Regions from separate parts of the Virgibacillus byunsanensis genome, predicted to be linked through region 3. Evidence: riboswitches for the same ligand, from Rfam matches in the RefSeq annotation. Region 3 holds a riboswitch; each other region holds the start of a gene.

Region 1 (4,450 bases), on a different contig from region 3:
GGACATAATTGTGCTGTGTTTCAATATGGTCATCAATGGTAACCTGTCCACGTGTAAGAATGGATTTAACTGAATTCCGACTACGATTTGACATCGACTTTAATAAAAAAGGAAGTAATTCTGATTGTTCTTCCACTGTATATATAAGAGAGTTAGCTATTTTCTTGTTTGTTGTTCGATGTTTTTTAGGCATTTATTAAAACTCCTCTATTTAAAAAAATACTGCGTATACTTGTACTTAACATAAAGTTTATTTAATCTACATGCAAATCTAATCCTCATCCTTTACGTCAATATCTTCTGGAATAGGCTCATTGAGATAATCCTGAATCATTTTACGGTATTTCTCAACTTGCTCAAGATGTGTAGTAAACTGTTCCTTATTAACAAGGTACTGTTCACCATCGTAAATAGCACGAATGCGATTATTTACAATAAGTGCTTTAATTTTTGATTCTTCTGTAGATAAAAATTCCGCTGTTTCCTGTATACTTAGGTACATAATACAGTTCCTTTCGTGTTTATCATTACTATTATTTTATCATCAACGAATAAACTATACTAACAACAATGATCATCTCATGATAAAATTACTGTATTACAGATTAAACTTACAAGGAGTGGCACAATCATTGATACATAATTTGAAATTAGACAAACAAAACTTCCACGGATCTTTCAGCAAAGACTATCAATCTATCTTGACAATTGATTCAGGTGATTCTGTTCGATTAACAACACTGGATATTCAGTGGGGTTACTCTCCATCAAAGGGAAAAGAGCGAACGTTTTTTACCTCTAGGGAAAATGAAGAAAAACCTGGTCACCCCATAATTGGACCAATTGCAATACGGGGTGCAAAACCTGGTATGGTGCTAGAAGTTAAGTTGAATGACATTGTTCCTGGATGGTATGGACAAAACTGGTCTGGAGGATTCAAAAGCTGGCAAAATGAAAAGCTAGGCTTAACAGATACAGAGAAAATTCAACTTGACTGGGAGCTAAGTCCAACTACTATGGTAGGAAGTAGCCATATTGGTGAAAGGCAATTCCAGGTTGGCCTGCAACCATTTATGGGTTTAATGGGTGTAGCACCAGCAGAACCTGGCATCCACACAACAGCCCCGCCTCGCAATTGTGGTGGAAATATTGATTGTAAAGAGCTAGTACGAGGGAGCAGTCTATTTTTGCCGATCTCAGTTGATGAGGCATTATTTTCCGTTGGGGATGGACATGCTGCCCAAGGTGATGGTGAGGTCTCAGGAACTGCTATCGAATGTCCAATGGACTTGGTGGATATTACGTTAAACCTTAGAGATGATGTGAAATTAAATACACCAAGGGCAATGACACCTAGTGGATGGATAACATTTGGATTCCATGAAGATTTAAATGAAGCAACTGCTGTAGCGCTTGATGAAATGATCCTACTGATCCAACAATTCCACAACATAACTAAAAAAGAAGCAACCGCTTTAGCCAGTGCTACTGTTGATCTGCACATTACACAGGTTGTAAACGGTGTGAAAGGTGTACATGCGATCCTTCCACATGGTGCAATACGGTAAATAACAGAAACAGCTCTGGGAAACTGGAGCCGTTTTTGCTCCTTTATACACAGAACAAAGGCGCTGGAGCTGGACACGGCTTACACAGTCAATAATTATCTACAGGCTCCTCTAAAAAAGATTCGCATTGGATCGAATCTTGAAGCTCCCACATATTACGCAAATTTATATGTCTTTATGCCCACAACATCATCCATGTTAATATCAATTGTATTCTCACTTTCTATCTGAATAATCTGAAGTGTATTATCTACATGGGCTATCTTCCCAATGGCTATTTTAGGATTATGATATGCGTAGTATTTTACTTCTATTAATAAGTTTTCTCGAATAGCACGGACTAATGCACTGTTAATATTAAGTAATTGACCTTCATCTCTTACAAGATTTTTCTTATCAGAATTTCGTTGATAGGGTAAAAATAATACACTGTATCGCCTACTGTCCCCATGATAATTAAACATTTCTTCATTCCTCTTTTATTTAAATTAGTTGTTCTTAAGCCTCTCGCATCTATCTACATTTCATATAAACACCCTTCTTCATCATGTACGGAATTATACATAAAAATAGCCCACCAAAAATGGTGGACTTAATTTGTTAAATTATGTAGAAACATAATAAACTATTAATGTTTTATCCAACCTTTTTCGGCGACCCGGCGATCATAGTTCAAAAACTTTAGACCCGTGGCTTTGCGACCTTACTTTTCAATAAGTTTGCCATTTTCGTAGGTATTTATGATTATTGTAGGTAAATATAACTATACAACCTAACTTATATTATCAGTTTATAAAGCATTATTCAACACATACATTTACCGGCGTTAATCAACCTCTACATTACAATTAAATTCATAACCGTCATCTAAAAATATTTTCGAACTAAGGTTAGATAATGCAATTATTAATGAATATTAAGTACTCTCTAAAGGAATATGCAGCTTTGTGTAAACGACATTAACATCAGCTATAATGTTATATATTATTCTGAAAAACCCTAACTCCCTTAAAAGCTAATTTATTTATAATGTTACAAAATTTATCATTACAGTGTCACTTATACATGGAAGTTATCAATGGGGATTAAAGATAAAATGACTCCAGAACAATTCTGGAGTCATTTATCAGTTTCATCATAAAGACCTTATTATTATACTTTCCAATTTATGATTTTTAGTTCAAGTATAGTATTTGCCTTTGTGTTTAAATTTATAAGATTTTACTTAAGAATGATTGGGTCCTAGGATTTTGAGGGTTGTCAAAAATTTGTTGCGGATCCCCTTCTTCCATAATAATTCCTTCATCCATGAATAATACACGGTCTCCCACTTCCTTAGCAAAGCCCATTTCATGAGTAACTACAACCATAGTCATACCTTCTTCAGCTAAATCTTTCATTACTTCAAGAACATCTCCAACAAGTTCTGGGTCAAGAGCAGAAGTAGGCTCATCAAACAGCATAACTTTAGGATTCATAGCGAGTGATCTAGCAATAGCCACACGTTGTTTCTGCCCACCCGAAAGACTATCAGGATAATCATCTGCTTTATCAGACAATCCTACTTTATCGAGAAGTGGCAGGGCAACGTCTTTAGCTTCTTGTTCAGAAAGATTCTTCACCTTAGTTGGACCGAGCGTGATATTTTCTAAAACCGTTTTATGTGGAAATAGATTAAAATGTTGAAATACCATTCCTACTTGAGAACGTACTTCATTAATATTGACATTGGGATCCGTTAACATTTCACCGTCAATCGTAATTTCCCCTGCAGTTATATCCTCAAGAAGGTTGATGCACCTAAGGAAAGTACTTTTCCCAGAGCCCGAGGGCCCTATCACACACACCACTTCACTCTCATCTACTTTAGCGTCAATTCCTTTTAATACCTCTAAATCACCGAACGATTTGTGTAATTCTTTTACTGTAATCATTTAGACATCCAGCTTCCTTTCTAGTCTGTTTAAATAGAGTGCTGTTGGCACCGTGATACATAAGTAAAGTAAACAAACCATGACGAGTGTTTCAAATATTTCAAATGTAGTATTGTAATATTCTTTTGCCATAAACACGACATCGTGTACTACGATAACAGAAAATACGGATGTATCCTTTAAACTAATAATAAATTGGTTTCCAAGAGGGGGGATCATTCGCTTAAAAGCTTGAGGCCAAATAATATAACGCATTGTTTGATTTTCAGTTAACCCCATTGACCGTCCTGCTTCATGCTGCCCTTTATCAATAGAATATACGGCACCGCGGACAATTTCAGCAATATATGCACCGGCGTTAACTGCAATTGCAATAACACCTGCAGTAAAGGAAGTTATATTTAAGCCAATTAAATCTTCGGAAACACCATAATAAAGAAATAGTGCTTGTGCCAGTATCGGTGTCCCTCGAACAACCTCGACATAAACCGACCAAAACCCTCGAATAAATTTGTTTTTAGAGAGTTTCCCCAAACCAGCTAAGGATCCAATAATCATCCCAAAGAACAGACCAATAACTGTAATCATTACGGTAATTTTCAGGCCATCTATTAAAAATGGCAAACTTTGAACATATGCTGAATCCATAAACGTTGTATAGATCATTCTTCTAGATCTCTCCTTAATAAAACAGCGTAACAAGCAATGACTTGTTACGCTTGATTTTTAGTCTATTTAGTTGATTATTCTGTTTCAGGTGGTGCTGTACCGAACCACTTTTCATAGATCTCTGCATAAGTTCCATTTTCTTTTATCGCTGCTAACCCTTCATTAACTGGATCAACAAGGTCAGATCCCTCTGGTAATGCAATTCCATATGGTTGACCTTCTAGTACGTTACCTACTGTTTTTAATTCATCTGGAGCATTTTCTTTAATATAATACTGT
Region 2 (4,450 bases), on a different contig from region 3:
GGGACTAAGAGCAAGTTTACGACAAGATCCGGATGTTATTCTAGTAGGAGAGATGCGGGACTTAGAAACAATTTCCACAGCAATTACAGCTGCTGAAACTGGTCATTTGGTTTTAGGAACATTACATACAACGGACGCAGTTTCTACCATCGAACGTATTATTGATGTATTTCCTCCAGGTCAACAAACACAGATACGGATTCAACTATCAACCATTTTAAAGGCTGTTATTTCTCAGCGACTACTTATAACGAAAGATAATATGGGTCGCAATGTAGCAACTGAAATATTGATCAATACACCAGCAGTTAAAAATCTAATTCGAAACGAAAAGCTGCATCAAGTTCAGAATGTATTACAAACATCTAAAGAACAAGGTATGCACACTCTAGAAATGGATCTTAAACGTTTACTCCAGGATGATAAAATTTCGCTGGACACTGCTGCTCCTTTTATGCGGGAAAGGAGTTAATCATGAATGAATTACCAATATACTGGTAAAAAAACCTCAGGACAAAAAATAACAGGAAAAGTAGAAGCGGATTCCAAAAAGGATGCACTTGTAGAGCTTGAAAATAGTGGTTTAATAGTTTTTGAGATTGCAGAGGCGAAAACATGGAATAGAGATATTGTACTGAACAAAAAGGTTAATAATAAAGAGTTTGTCATCTTTCTTAGACAATATTCCACTTTAATTCATGCAGGGATTTCGATTTCGGAAGCTACAAAAACCATGTTTAGGCAAACTGAAAGTAAAGTTTTAAAACTTGCACTTATCGACATGGATAAACAATTAGATCAAGGTCAATCACTTTCAAAGGCTGTAGAACGTCATCCAAAAGTGTTCCCGTCACTACTTGTCAATATGATTAACGCAGGAGAAGCTAGTGGTAAATTGGATGACATTCTTAATCAAATGGCAGATTACTATGAAAAGGAATATCGCAATAAACAAAAGGTCGTGTCGGCGTTAATTTATCCAGGTGTAGTAGGAGTTATAACGCTGGTACTTAGTATATTTTTATTAGTTTTTATTGTGCCACAATTTGTCAGTATGTTTCATTCACTTGGTGAGGAGGTCCCTCCGTATACACGATTTATTTTAAATTTAAGTGATTGGCTTCGTTCGTTTTGGTGGGTATTCGTTATATTAATGGCATTGGGGATTGTTATTTACAAGTATGTGATACAATTTGACAGTCTCATTTATCGAATAGATAGAATTAAAATGAAGTTTCCTTTCCTAGGAGCTCTGGTTCATAAAGGTGCAATGGTTCGAATGACACAAACGTTAAGTACATTGGTTAATAGTGCTGTACCTATTTTACAATCGGTAGAAATCACCGAAAAAGTTGTTGGTAATAGGGTGATTCAAGATGTTCTTGAGCAGGCAAGGAAGTCATTGGAGGTAGGCGAGTCGATTACGATACCCATGAAAGATCATTGGGCGTTCCCTGCTTTAGTTACACAGATGATTAAAATCGGTGAAAAAACCGGGACATTAGATCAAATGCTTTCAAAAGCCGCTGAATTCTACGAAGAAGAATTAGATCAGTTGTCTACGAGAATTAAAACATTGATTGAGCCTTTGATGATAATCATATTAACTGTAATAGTTGGAGGTATTATCACAGCAGTGGTTATACCGATGTTTTCGTTGTTTGAAACTTTTTGAATGGTATAGAAATTCATAGATATTTGTCAAGTAATGTATTATAATGGAAATAGAACTTTAGTAGGATACTTTGATAGACTATCTTCATTTGGGCACTTGGTTAGTCAGGAGTACGTAGTACAACCGACCAGCTATGGTATGAAATTTTTATGCTTTAAAAAGGTGGGAATAATTTATGCTAACACGCATGAAAAAGATATTGAAAAGGGAAAAAGGATTCACTTTAGTAGAGTTATTGGCAGTTATCGCTATTTTAGCAATTATTACGGCAATCGCAGTACCGACTATTGGGAATGTTATTGGAGATTCTGAGGAAAAGGCACATGAGGCTAATGTTAAATTAATAGAAAATGCTGCTAGATTAGCATATATTGGTGGTTTAGATGAAGTTCAAGACGGTAATGTTACAATTAACGAACTTGTTGAGAATGATTATTTAGATGATGTACCTCAAGATGTTGGTGACCACGAATATAATGAAGATCATGTGATTAATAATGTTTCAGAATCTGGTGCTACATTTTGATGTTAAAATTGGTTTTATCTGAAAAAGTAGTACGGTGAATAATGACGCCCATGCAATTTTGTTGCAGGGCGTTTTATCTTATAGGGACAGGAGCTTTATTACATGGATACAGTAATAATCTTATTTTTCTTCCTACTTGGCCTAATCTTCGGCTCATTCTTCAATGTAGTCGGCTTACGCTTACCACAAAATCAACCCTTCGCGAACGATCGATCAATTTGCCCACACTGTAACCATACACTCTCATGGTATGAACTCATTCCGGTTTTATCCTACATATTTCAGGGTGGGAAGTGTCGCCATTGTAAAGGGGAAATATCGTTTATTTATCCTGTGATGGAGCTAACGACTGGATTATTATTTGCATATAGTTATGTTACGATTGGCTTAAAGATAGAATTAATTGTAGCATTACTATTAATTTCAATGCTTGTTATAATAATCGTTTCTGATATGACATACATGCTCATACCAAATAAGGTATTACTGTTCTTCTTACCTCTATTTATCATCATGCGCTTTATACAACCACTTGATCCATGGTGGACTTCCATTGCAGGGGCGCTAGTAGGCATTGCCACTATTGCAATTGTAATTATGATAAGCCGTGGGGGTATGGGAGCCGGAGATATGAAGTTGTTTGGTGTTCTAGGGATTGTGTTAGGGATCGATAAAGTATTACTAGCCTTTTTCCTCTCTTGTGTGATCGGAGCTCTAGTAGGCATGATATTGCTGGTATTTAAACTAATTAATCGTAAGCAGCCAATTCCTTTTGGTCCATATATTGTTATAGCAACATGGATTACATATTTTTATGGTGAATCCATCATTAATTGGTATTTTAATTTAGTATAAGCAGGTGGCAACATGGGATATTTGAATAATGGCAGAGTAAATATAGTAATAACAAATCGTCTTTTGCGTTTCACCTACCATAAAAATCCTTCAGCAGAGGGATTGGTTACACATGGTGAGGTAGAGCTTCCAGAAGGCACTATTAAGGATGGAACAATTGTTAATAAATCAGCACTATTAGAAGTCATCCATCAACTAGTTCGTAAACATAAATGGAAGCGGAAAAAACTTATATTTGCTGTTCCAGATGATACGGTTGTTATTCGACAGTTGCAAATTCCTATTTCTCTAACGAAAGAAGAATCAATTTCTTATGTAAACACACAAATAGGGAATAGTTTCTATTTGCCATTTGCAAATCCAGCACTGGACATTGAATTTTTGGGTGAAGACGAGCAAAACAGGAACATCCTTTTATTTGCTTACCCAAAGGAAAAAATCATAGCATATGAAACCGTTTTTGAGGAAGCCGGACTAAAACCAATTGCTGCCGATCTTACTACGTTGTCCGTTTATCGGTATTATTATTTGCAGCAAATGGAGGAAAAAGCTCATGTACTTCTTATTCATTGGAATCAGGATGCACTAATACTGACTGCGTTTCAGCATCATAAAGCAGTTTTTACTAGATATATGACAATAGAAGCTAATACAGAGGGAAATGAAGAAATAGCAAAAGAAATCATTAATGAATTTGTAATTGAGATTAACCGGATTATCGACTTTTATCATTTTTCCATTACAAAAGGTGAGGCAAGTATTAATAGGTTGCTTTTAACAGGTGATTTCTCTTTTTTAAATTCTGTTAAAGAAACACTTTCTGAATCAGTGACGATACCAATACAAAGCTTTGAAAAAGAAGAATTACAGTCAGCATATATCGATGTCCTTGGTTTGGCATTAAAACGAGATGTTTAAAAAGGGGTAACACAATATGAATACAGAAATCAATCTTCTGGAAAAACAACCAAATAAATATATAGCCCCAGTAGTTTTTGGTATTTTGTTTATTCTATTGATGGTAGGTATTTTTGCGTTCTTACTTATTCAAAAAAATAATTACGAAAGTCAAATTGAGAACCAGGAAAGCAAGATTGCTCAAATCAATACGTTATTAATGGAGCATCAAGAAGATACCTCCAGCGAACGAAATCTTAAACAACTAGAACAAGCCATTACTTCTTTACAAGCCGAAAAGCTACCCATTGTTGAACTATATAAACGTGTTATTGGGTTATTAACGTCTCCTCAACAATTAATTGATTACGATTTCACAGAAGAAAATGAACTCATTATGAATGCTAGCTTTGATAACCTCAATGATGTTGCAGATTTTGTAACGAGGTTACTAGAACAACCATTCATAGACGACACAGAATTAACGAGCATCAGAA
Region 3 (4,450 bases):
AAACAAAAGCGGATCCGAAAACAACGTTTACTGTTGGGGAAGTATGGGGTGGAACCTCTGTCAATGCGATTGCTCAAGAAGCAGGAATGACAGTCGATTTGAGGTCCAATGATCAAGAGGAATTAGACAAAATGGAAGAACAATTTTTACAAATGATTGATAAAGCGGTTGAGGCAGAAAATGTAAGATGGGACAGTAATAAGATCAAGGCAGAACTTAATAAGTTCGGAAATCGTCCACCAGCAAGTCAATCAAAAGACGCACCAATTGTACAAGCTGCATATGGGGCCATTGAAGAAATTGTTGGACAGCCATCGTTAACAGGTGCAGTCAGTACAGATGCGAACTACCCAATGAGTTTAGGAATTCCATCAATAACAATCGGGCTAGGTGGTAAAGCAGGATCCGCGCATACCCTACAGGAGTGGTATGATCCGACTAGTGCTTATGTAGGAGTGCAGAAGGATTTCTTAACTTTAGTTGGATTAGTGGGAGTGGAAGGTATTACCGAACCTTTATTGGGGAAGCGTAGGACATAAACGATTGCCTAAAGTATAAAAAATGAGAGTCGGAAACGACGGGAAAGATACGATCATTATTGCGACTCAGACTATAATAAGCAGAAATGTTAATCCAATGGAGTTAGGTGTAATTAGGAGGATATCGCTATACTGTTATAGCGGACGAAGTTAAAATTGAAGGGACTATTAGATCACTAACACGTTCGACTAAACAGAATATAAAAAATAGTTTTTTATGAAATAGTAATAGGGACATGTAAAGCTATGCAAGTCGAAGTAGAAATTAACTATTATGACGGTTATCCTCCTAACTGTAAATGCATCTGAAATTTCAGAATTAGCATGGAGCACAATCGCGGGTCTTTACGGTCAGGAATCTGTACCGAATGTCCAGCCGAGCTTAGATGGAGAGGATTTTGGTCGGTTTTTGAAAAAATAGGTTGGGTAGTTCCACTGGTAACAGTCAAAGACCTCTTCACGATCCATGTTTTGAATTAAATGAAGATTTTCTAGAAGTTGGATTGAATGTCATGATAGGTTCTACCATACCGTATTTAGGGAAGCCTAGTACTTAACATCTCTGTTGCTTATTCTAATTGCAATCCATTCATTGGATCATGAACTTGATGACCAATGGAACAGTACTAGTTTATTCTTTACTAGTAAATAAGTATGATAGGGTGTATTCAAACGTATGTTAGTGACACACACCTAACATTAATGTAAAGTAAGAAGAAGCAACTCAGAAACTAGGTGAATCGTTTTATGGTTAAAATTTATATTCTTATATTATTGGTCATGTTATTGTGGGGGTTAAATTTATCGGCGCTGAAGGTGCTTGTTGATGCAATTGACCCAATGTTGTTGACCTCTTTTCGAATTATGACTGCAGGGATTGCTGTTTTGGTGATTTGTTCTGTGATGGGGATTCTTCGGTTACCACTCAAGCATGAATGGCTCGTTATTTTTTACATATCTATTTTTAATGTGGTTTTACACCATTCGCTTATAGCTGTTGGGCTAGAGATGACAACAGGTATAAATGGCGGATTAATATTAGGATTGATGCCGCTCGTTACAGTGATGATGGCTGTGATCATTTTGCGTCAGCGTGTCTCGTTGTTAAGAGTATCTGGTTTTATATTGGGTTTTATCGGCGTGGCCGTGACGACTTTGACCGGTGCTGATGGATTGGCGGCTATTTCCTTAGGTGACCTCGTCGTATTTTTAGGTGTCATTGCACAAGGGTTTAGTTTTGTATTGATTAGTAAACTAAAACCGACATTTGACCCACGGTTGGCTACTGGTTATATGCTTGTAATTGGTTCGGTGTTTATCTTTTTATTTAGCCAGGCTTTTGGAGCGGGAATTCAGGAGATTACTTATTTGTTTGACTGGAAGTTGGGATCAGTCTTTTTATTCAGTGCCATTTTAGCATCAGCCTTTGGCCATATGACGTATAATTACGCCATTAAAAAAGTAGGGCCAGCAGAATCAGCCATATTTATTAATCTAAATACGCTTTTTTCGATTATTGGAGCATCTATATTCTTAAATGAAATCATTACTTTGAATCATGTAATTGGATTTATATTGATTTTGAGTGGTGTGTTTATTGGTACTGGTGCTGTGGAGTATATGTTGGGGAAGAGGAAGGAGCGGGAAGTAAAAAGGTAAATATTACAAAAACAGGACTATTGAACCATTTGAAAACTAGTGTATTTGAAGGATAATACACGTAACAACATAAATCGTACGAAATGGCAAAATCGCTGAAAGGTGATGACGCAAAACTACAGGGGCTAACGTCAAACGACTATGCTTGCCAGGTGTCGAACACGATCTCCGTCGATTTATGGGATTCGAAGGGGGAATATGTTTGAGAAAAATTTTCTATCGTAGTAAATATTGTTGGCATCAATTTAAGGTGAGGGAGCTTTCAACTGTGATTTCCGATTGCCTAGATGAGAGGTTCAAACATAAACTAGAAAAGAAAATTAATTATCATGAACAAGCATCCTTGAATTACATAGTGAAACACTAAAAAGTGCCCAAGAGGCGCTTTTTTATTTTGGAAAAATTATCCGACAGAATCAGTGGCAAGTTTAGGAATACTAAGGTAGGAATTCTTAAACTTTCTCATAATATTAGATATAATAGTCTCTTCTACCTGTTCCAACGAGCATACTAGGATAACATTACCATTTATTACAAAATTAAAATAATTCTAATTAATCATGAAGTTGTGATTCTAGTACTCTATAATGAAACTATTAACTAAATGGGAGGAATGTATATGAAGAAGTTTATGAAGTTAGCAATTCCAATAACCTTTGCAGCGACAATGGTCTTATCATCAAGTGTTTTCGCGGATCCACAGTCTAACCCTAATGGTCCTTACATTGAAAATGAACAGAACATCTCGCTTTCCAGCTATATGAGTAATGAAGATTTGTACGAAAAACTTCAAAAGCTAGAAAGCCAATCTAATGGAAAGATGCAGCTTGATATAGCAGGATATTCGAATCAATCCCCAGATGGATATAGTACTGAGGATGATATAGGTGAACCACTCCATGTTGTGAAATTCGGGGATAATGATCCAAACAAAAAGCGAGTACTCATAACTACTCAAATCCATGGAAATGAACAAATTGGAACGGAAGCTGCTTTGGATATTATTCAAAAACTTTCATCAAATGGTAAAGAAGTAAATGAGATTCTGGAAAATGTATCGATTTGGATTATGCCACGTATTAATCCAGAAGGTGCTGATAACGAATATGAGGGAAGCTGGTATCCAATTAGGTATACCCATCAAACCTGGGATCCTGAAGCAATAGATTTGCCAGTCGATACAAGTGCACCTTGGTATTATAACGAAGATGGTAGTGAACGTGCCCAAAATAATAATGGTCGTATCGTTTATGGAATTCCAGGATATGATCAAAATAGGGATTATAACCCTAACTTGGGCTTGAACATTGAAGATCAGGACAAGTCCGAAGTGGCTGACTTCCTAAATAATCGTAGTACAAATAATAGTAGATACGGTGGTTTATATGTAACAGCTGAGGCTAGAACAGTAACGTCTGTATTTGAAGAATTCCAGCCTGATGTTTTTGTAGATGTCCATCACCGTGGATTTAATACTGTATCAGATGAGGATAATCGTTCTGTACCTGTCCAGCTTGCTGCCGTTGTAGCAACTCAAGATTATGAGGATCCTTTCACTGGTAAGACGTATGAGGTAGATGAGGACGTCTTAAAGCTTGGAAAACAAGTAAACGCACTTTCCTACCTTTCTCTACAAAACGGTGAATCCCATTTTGGGGCAATTCAAAAGTATCCTGACGTTAATCTACCAGGAACTGCATTGGGAGCATTTGCATTAAATGATGCTGCTATTATGTTAATTGAAATAAAAGGCCAAAGCCAAACGTTGGGTCAAAAACAAAATGGTATGCTTAAAGAAACGGTTAAGAAGCCACTTTATGAGGTGTTTAAAGGGCTAGCGGATGGAACAATTAATGATGTTGATCCACAAATCTATGATGACATTCCTGAATCTACTAATAGGATTAGTGATCCGACAACTAGGGATGATGATGCATTTTAAAGAAGTTTGATTTGACTCGAAATGTTTATTTTTAAAGAAGTATTTGAAATGAAAGTAGCCACCCCATGTATATTATGGAGGTGGTTACTTTTTATTTTGGGCAGGAAAATGAAGGTTAAATTTTCATTCAACACCGATTCCTACAGATTTTGTAAATGACCTAGAACTTAATGCAAATATGGGGCAAGCTCATGCAACTTTTCTTCTGGAAGTGCTTTTTCGATCATGGGAAAAATTACACGTTCTTCTTTTCGAATATGTGACTCTAGTAACGTGCCCAATTCATGCATGGCATCCAGGTTTTCATCGT

What was found. A riboswitch is a leader RNA that binds a small molecule or an ion and turns the genes downstream of it on or off. The one in region 3 is predicted to bind cyclic di-GMP.
Region 1: linked by a shared signal. The riboswitch ahead of ACFQ3N_RS16655 (YolD-like family protein) and the one ahead of ACFQ3N_RS02750 (M14 family zinc carboxypeptidase) in region 3 are both predicted to bind cyclic di-GMP.
Region 2: linked by a shared signal. The riboswitch ahead of ACFQ3N_RS06820 (prepilin-type N-terminal cleavage/methylation domain-containing protein) and the one ahead of ACFQ3N_RS02750 (M14 family zinc carboxypeptidase) in region 3 are both predicted to bind cyclic di-GMP.

The regions. Positions count from the first base shown of each region.
Region 1 covers NZ_JBHTKJ010000053.1:49,424-53,873, forward strand. Annotated here, with positions in the region: gene ACFQ3N_RS16640 (RluA family pseudouridine synthase) at 1-193, opposite strand, end outside; gene ACFQ3N_RS16645 (excisionase family DNA-binding protein) at 272-502, opposite strand; gene ACFQ3N_RS16650 (acetamidase/formamidase family protein) at 633-1,568, shown strand; gene ACFQ3N_RS16655 (YolD-like family protein) at 1,724-2,032, opposite strand; cyclic di-GMP riboswitch class I at 2,218-2,302, opposite strand; gene ACFQ3N_RS16660 (amino acid ABC transporter ATP-binding protein) at 2,780-3,502, opposite strand; gene ACFQ3N_RS16665 (amino acid ABC transporter permease) at 3,503-4,168, opposite strand; gene ACFQ3N_RS16670 (transporter substrate-binding domain-containing protein) at 4,246-4,450, opposite strand, start outside.
Region 2 covers NZ_JBHTKJ010000013.1:35,086-39,535, reverse strand. Annotated here, with positions in the region: gene ACFQ3N_RS06830 (type IV pilus twitching motility protein PilT) at 1-472, shown strand, start outside; gene ACFQ3N_RS06825 (type II secretion system F family protein) at 479-1,675, shown strand; cyclic di-GMP riboswitch class II at 1,730-1,813, shown strand; gene ACFQ3N_RS06820 (prepilin-type N-terminal cleavage/methylation domain-containing protein) at 1,851-2,201, shown strand; gene ACFQ3N_RS06815 (prepilin peptidase) at 2,304-3,056, shown strand; gene pilM (type IV pilus biogenesis protein PilM) at 3,069-3,974, shown strand; gene ACFQ3N_RS06805 (PilN domain-containing protein) at 3,991-4,450, shown strand, end outside.
Region 3 covers NZ_JBHTKJ010000007.1:221,576-226,025, forward strand. Annotated here, with positions in the region: gene ACFQ3N_RS02740 (M20/M25/M40 family metallo-hydrolase) at 1-539, shown strand, start outside; gene ACFQ3N_RS02745 (DMT family transporter) at 1,287-2,198, shown strand; cyclic di-GMP riboswitch class I at 2,274-2,358, shown strand; gene ACFQ3N_RS02750 (M14 family zinc carboxypeptidase) at 2,818-4,140, shown strand; gene ACFQ3N_RS02755 (hemerythrin domain-containing protein) at 4,308-4,450, opposite strand, start outside.